3 regions of the Shewanella sp. 10N.286.52.A9 genome follow, and region 3 is predicted to be linked to each of the others. Evidence: predicted binding sites of a transcription regulator. Region 3 holds the regulator's gene; each other region holds the start of a gene.
The links. Region 3 encodes sigma-54, which starts transcription at its own class of promoters, with help from an activator protein. Its sites were predicted from a motif close to GTTGGCACGNNNNTNGNNT; they were not measured.
Positions count from the first base shown of each region.

Region 1: a site for sigma-54 is predicted at 1,326-1,344, ahead of AB4128_RS11485 (flagellar assembly protein T N-terminal domain-containing protein). Genes of this name have one in related genera too.
Region 2: a site for sigma-54 is predicted at 966-984, ahead of AB4128_RS15565 (TorF family putative porin). Genes of this name have one in related genera too.

Region 1 covers NZ_JBFRJQ010000012.1:140,347-142,626, forward strand. Annotated here, with positions in the region: gene AB4128_RS11485 (flagellar assembly protein T N-terminal domain-containing protein) at 58-1,239, opposite strand; gene AB4128_RS11490 (FlgO family outer membrane protein) at 1,536-2,243, shown strand; gene AB4128_RS11495 (LPP20 family lipoprotein) at 2,240-2,280, shown strand, end outside.
Region 2 covers NZ_JBFRJQ010000024.1:26,321-28,600, forward strand. Annotated here, with positions in the region: gene AB4128_RS15565 (TorF family putative porin) at 182-874, opposite strand; gene AB4128_RS15570 (HU family DNA-binding protein) at 1,170-1,442, opposite strand; gene AB4128_RS15575 (response regulator) at 1,631-2,280, opposite strand, start outside.
Region 3 covers NZ_JBFRJQ010000006.1:176,444-178,723, reverse strand. Annotated here, with positions in the region: gene lptB (LPS export ABC transporter ATP-binding protein) at 1-280, shown strand, start outside; gene AB4128_RS05880 (RNA polymerase factor sigma-54) at 485-1,969, shown strand; gene hpf (ribosome hibernation promoting factor) at 1,994-2,280, shown strand, end outside.

The sequences.
Region 1 (2,280 bases), on a different contig from region 3:
TAAGTAAAACCTTCTTGTCTATTGGTATATGTTTTATCGATTCACGTTCACTGATTTTTAAATCTTAATCACAATATCTTGGATCTGTATGTTGCCAGAGCTTTCAATACCTTCTAGTAAGGCTGTGGCGCTTTCTTCTGAAACTTGTTCTATTGTGACCGTGGCTCTATTTTTAGTCGCAACAGCTCGCATTAAATTCACTCTATCAGGAATATTTTGTTGTAACACGATTTGGAAGTTATCACCCATTTTGACGTTATTTCGACGGCCTAAATTAATGATGATTCTATTACCTTGCTTAGCAACGATTTGACCGAGTAAAGGTCGACAATTTAGTAAATTATCAATATCTTGAGTGCTTTGTTGTAAAAGCTGATTCATAGTTTGACCATAAGTTGAGCCCCAAAATCGTTGGGTTGAAGGTGAAACGGTTTCATCTCGTTCAAAATCCCACTCAGCTTCTGCTTGATAGTCTTTGCTCCACACTTTTTCACCACTAATGCCATGGAACATGGTAAACCGTAAATTAATTTGTCTTAAAGGTGTCTCATCCCATAATCCAAATAAAGAACTCGAGTATGGCTCGGTTGAAATATCGAGGATTTCCGGTTGTAAGATATATTGGCTGTCGGTTATTTCGCCAAGCCAGCTTGGTATGCGTTGGCCTTTGAAGTTGATGAGTTGGTTGGTATGGTCAAGCTTCTCATCGGCGTGCATACGAGCAAAACTGTAGTCAGAGCCATTATTTAATAAATTGCCAAACTGCTGTGATAAAGCTTGTTCAAAGTTAGCAAGTTGTCCGTATCGAAGTTGTGAGCGGTCACGCATGATGGCTTGGGGGATCATTATTGCCGCTTTTAATTGTTGGCTGTGGCATTGCTGTGCTTGGGGTTTAGATTCAAGATTGAGCCGCAACATAACCGTGATATCTGATGCGCTGATGATTTCAGACACGAGCTCAATATCGTTAGCTTGACCCATGCGTTTTATTTGAAATGCATCTTGAGTTAAGTTGCCCTGATTAATACTTTGCTGGCTATTAAAGTTTACACCCGCTTTTAAGCTGGCATAGTTTAATGCTTGATTAATCGCATCCTCGCGGGCTTTATCTATATTGCCGTCAATAATTTTGGCTTTTCCTGACACTTCAACTCTTTGCGCTAATACAGAGTGACTGAAACAAGCTGAAAGAATAACCAGCATGATAATCGTCAAATATTTAGAGCTAACGTTTGGCATGTTCATGTTCGCTTTTCACAATATCGAAGAAAAAGGGTGCCAACTCTATGACGGTTTAGCACGACTTAAATTAATTATCATAATAAAAGCAAAAACCATGCCTGTATGAGCTTTTAGCAGTGAACAGATGGAGATAAATTCTTCATTTCAAGGTAAAGGTTTTGAATGTGTGGTCGATACATTATCTATAGTGTGTTTAATGTGTGCTCTGATTGGGCCTAAAGCCTGTTAGTGGCAACATTACTGAACCTAACATCACATCAATGCTGAGACGTCATTGTAATAAGGAATAAGCCATGAGCCGTTTAATCATTTTTCCCATTGCGTTGCTAGCGGCTGCTTGCGCTAGCGAGCCGCCTGTGTCGACAAATGAGTTAGCTTATGTAGAAAAGCCTACTGAAACTAGCTTTTGGTTTAGTGATGAACCTGAAGTGCAGCCTGCGCCTTTACAATATGACATTACTAAAGCCGGTCTAGCCCCTAAATCACATGTAAATATATTGGCTGAAAAAGTCGTAAATGAATTGGTATTACAAAATGACAGTTTACGCTCTGACCAACCTTTACTTGTAACCACTCCGGTTAATACCAGTGATTACAGCAAAACGGATGCTTTAGGCTTACAGTTACAGCAAGGTTTTGTTGCCGCTTTTCATAGTCATGAATTTAACTTGGTCGATTTAAACGTGGCGAATGCATTACGTTCAACTGAGCAGGGCGAGTTTATTTTAAGTCGAGATTGGAAGTTACTTCCGTCTGATTTGCCTGTCTCTCACGTTGTCGTTTCGACTATGGATACCACACCAATGGGCTTAGTTCTTAATGCAAGAATTGTGAATGTGACTAATAATCGGGTGGTGTCAGCAGTACAAACTTTTGTGAATATGAATAGTTTACCTGGCTATTTATCACCTTCAAATCAAGTCATTTTTCAAGATGGATTGCTTTTTCGCCATGAAGCGTCTGGTCAAGGTAATGCCGTAGTATTGGGAGCGAAATTATGAATAAGTTAGTGGTTCTATTGGTTTCATTATTGGCAAT
Region 2 (2,280 bases), on a different contig from region 3:
AGGTTTACTTACTCCTATAAATTCAATGTAGCAGTTATTTATTTTTTTGCTTAACGCAGTTATCAAAAAGTTTCTTTGACACACAAAAACGCCACTCATTAGAGTGGCGTTTGAGGTGTAACAATTGGCACGATGCCGACCTAAGCTAGTTCGCATTGGTGCCAGATTGAATGACTATGGCTTATAAACCAAAGCTGTACGAGTAGCCTAGTACAATTTTTGCGTCGTCATCATCTAAATCTGTATCAGATGCAGTAAATGAAACAGTACCGTAATCAGTATCAGAGCTTAACGATACATTGTATTCTGAGTAGCTATCAGTACCATACCAGCTAGTAATGATATCGCCATCTGAATAACCGTAATGCACGCCTAAAGACAGTGATTCAGTTAGTGGGAATGTGAGGTTAGCTTGTGCATACATCATGTCTTTTGAATCAAGTGGATCAGAAGCAATATCATCGCCGCCATTGACAGTGTGTGAATAAGAAACATCTAACCATTTCCATGCTAAACCAACAGTGACTTCACCAAAATCAACACTACCAGGAGAGTCTGGGTAGGCATAGTAAAGGTAGTTAATATCGTAGCTTAAATCTTCAGTGATATTACCGCCGTAACCTGCGTAAATATCTAACTCGTAACTTGTGCCATCACCAAAATCAACGTTTGAAGCCCAACCACCGACATAAAAGCCAGAATCAGCGGCATAATCAATACCACCCTGTACAGCTGCACCGTTATCAGTTTGGCTTACACCACGCCACAGGTAGTTTGACGTCGCGCCGATATTACCGGTGACTTCTGCTAATGCAGAACCAGATAATAATAAGCCTGTAGATAGCGCAATAGCTTTATATAAGGTTTTTTTCATTTTCATTCCCTCAAAGTTTTTATTATTCATTTCACCTGTTGCTTGATTATCGGGCAGCAAGGTTCAATGTTGATTTCATCTGTATGAGTTATTGCTAATGATGTGCCATGTTTATAAATGCTTTACTATTAATGGTTTATGTTCTCTCGCACTATGATGTAGCAAAAATGTTGCATGGTATTGAGGCAGGGGCGCACTTTTTTTGTGCAGTTCTGAGGCGAATTTCTAATAGAAAGGTGATCAATAGACATAAAAAAACCTCCGAAGTGGAGGTTTTATTTTCAAGCAGTTAATCTTAGTTAACGCTATCTTTTAATGTTTTACCCGCTTTGAACTTTGGTACAGTCGCTTCAGCAATTTGAATTTCTTTGCCAGTCTGTGGGTTGCGGCCAGTACGAGCTGCGCGTACAGAGGTTTCAAAAGAACCAAAACCTACGATAGAAATTTTGTCACCATTTTTCATGGCTTCAGTAACAGCTTCTTCAAAAGACTTTAGTGCGCGGCCAGCTTCTGCTTTAGTTAACTCAGCATTTTCTGCAATTTTTGCAATTAATTCACTTTTGTTCATGTTGATATTCTCTGCTTTCCATAGATGTGTTTATTTAAAACTAGATTAACATGCCATAAGCCATGGGGCTTTGAAAGCATTTTATCTGATAAATGTGTAGCAATAGGGCATTTTGGTGACATTTACGACGTAAATGACCCCTTTGCCCAGCTTTTGGGGCGAAAATGACGAGTGCCACAGTAATAAAGTTAATCTTCTAATAGTTGATATAGCAGCTGCTTAACCAGTTTAGGCTCAAAAGGTTTATCGCAAAGTGCATTCACTCCCGCACTTGATACATTACTAAGATGTGTATCATTGGCTTCAGATGAGACCATTAATATTGGGATATGGGATTGCTGACTTTCATTGCGAATATATTGGGTCAGTGCTAGACCGTCGACACTCGGCATGTTGTAGTCCGTGATGACTAGGTCAAACATCTGTTGCTGCATGAGTTCTATTGCTTGCGCCCCATCTTCAGCTTCGCTAATGATTCTAATGCCTAAGTTGCCAATGGTTCGCTTAATGACATTACGTGCCATTCGGCTATCATCGACCACTAATGTACGAATATCTTGTACATCAAAATGACTTAAATCCAGTTCATCGTTGCTGATTAAATCGATGGTTGAATTGAGCGCAGTCGCTAGGTGATCGGCATCGAATGGTTTCGGTAGAATGGCGACGACCCCTGATTGCCTGAACACTTCAAGTTGTTCGCGTCGACACTCACTAGAAACCAACATAAATTGAATGTCATTAAATTGAGTGCTTTGCTTGATGAAACTGAGCAAGTCGGTCGCTTCGCCATCTGAAAAGTGCAAAGCGCTGATGACTAAATCTGGAGTGTGTCTTG
Region 3 (2,280 bases):
ACGCGCTTTAGCCGCCAATCCTAAGTTTATTTTATTAGATGAACCATTTGCGGGTGTTGATCCTATCTCCGTGATAGATATTAAGAAAATTATTCAACAACTAAAAAATCGTGGTCTTGGAGTATTGATTACTGACCATAATGTCCGTGAAACACTTGATGTATGTGAGCGTGCGTATATTGTCAGCCACGGAGATTTAATTGCTGAAGGTACGCCTGCTGAGATCTTAGACAATCAGCAAGTCAGGTCAGTATACTTAGGTGAGCAATTCAAGCTATAGTTAGCATTCTTTAGTGTACAAGCATGGCATTTTCGCGGCCAACCAGTCCCACTTTTTAGCGTTATACACTAGACTCAAAACTTAACGCTAATTTTTGGCAAAGTAGAACCCAAGTTCGGTTAAAGTCTAGCTAACACTTACAAAGGTGCTAGACCCATAACATTGTAGTCGCGATGATGAAATTCAATTAGGGATAAGCGGTAAATGAAAGCCTCACTCCAACTTAAAATGGGTCAACACCTGACAATGACCCCGCAGTTGCAACAAGCCATTCGCTTATTGCAACTTTCCTCTTTGGAGCTACAGCAAGAAATTCAGCAAGCACTTGACTCAAATCCTCTTCTTGAGCTTGAGGATGAGTTTGCCAAAGCAAAAGAACCAGTCAAAGACAATGCTCAGCAAACTGACACCGATTTTAGCGATAACAGCCAAGTCAGCGTAGAAAAAGACACCTCATCAGTCGATACAACAGAGTCACTTACGAAAGAGTCCATGCCTGAAGACTTACCAATGGATACCACTTGGGATGAAGTCTACACCGCCTCTCCTAACTCAGGTTCTGGCGCTGTAAGCCGTGATGACGATATGCCATTTCAAGGTGAAACGACTGAAGGTTTATACGAACATTTAGAATGGCAAAAAAACTTAACCCCATTTTCTGAAAATGACCTCGCCATTGCGACAGCCATCATCGACGCAATTGATGATAGAGGTTACTTAACCCAATCAACAGAAGATATTCTCGATGCACTCGGTCTTGAGGATATTGAACTTGATGAGGTTGAAGCCGTTTTAAAGCGTGTACAACATTTTGATCCAGTGGGCGTCGCTGCAAGAAATTTAAGCGAATGTTTGATGATTCAATTGGGACAATACCCAAGCGAAATCCCTTGCATAGAAAATGTAAAATTACTGATATCTGAACACCTAGATTTAATAGCAGGCCGTGATTTCAGATTACTAATGCGTAAAACCAAGCTTAAAGAAGATGATTTACGCGAAGCGATTCAATTTATCCAAACACTGAACCCTCGCCCAGGGTTACAAATTACTCCAATCAAAGATGAGTACGTCATCCCAGATGTCACAGTGTTTAAAAAGAATGGCCGTTGGGTCGTAGAATTAAACCCAGATAATATGCCTAAAATAGGCGTAAATCAGCAATATGCCGCCATGGCAAAAGGCTCAGCCAATCAAGCTGACAGCCAATTCATTCGCGGTCACTTACAAGAAGCCAAATGGTTTATTAAAAGTATTGAAAGCCGCAATGAAACCCTGTTAAAAGTGGCAAATTGTATTGTTCAATTCCAGCAAGGTTTCTTTGAGTTCGGCGAAGAAGCCATGAAGCCTATGGTATTAAATGATATTGCCGAAGCGGTAGAGATGCATGAATCGACCATCTCACGGGTTACAACTCAAAAATATATGCACACCCCTCGCGGCCTTTTTGAACTAAAATACTTCTTCTCTAGCCACGTAAGTACCGATGATGGCGGAGAGTGTTCTTCTACAGCAATCAGAGCCTTTATCAAAAAGCTGGTCGCTGCAGAAAACCAGAAAAAGCCACTTAGCGATAGTAAAATGGCGACGCTACTGGCTGAACAAGGGATCAATGTTGCTCGGCGTACGATCGCCAAATATCGTGAAGCAATGCTCATCCCTCCCTCAAACCAACGCAAAAGCTTATAAGCCTTTGTTATTGGAGGATGATCTATGCAAATTAACCTGACTGGACACCATATCGAAATTACTCAATCTTTACGTGAGTATGTGCAAACTAAGTTTTCAAAGCTTGAACGTCACTTCGAACAGATCAATAATGTTCACGTTGTGCTCAATGTACAAAAGTTACAACAGATTGCCGAAGCTAAATTGCACCTCAAAGGAGGTGAAGTTTTTGCCGTATCTCAAAACGCAGATATGTATGTCGCAATTGACGCCCTGATAGACAAATTAGACCGTCAGGTAATTAAACACAAAGAGAAGTTAATTAAACACTA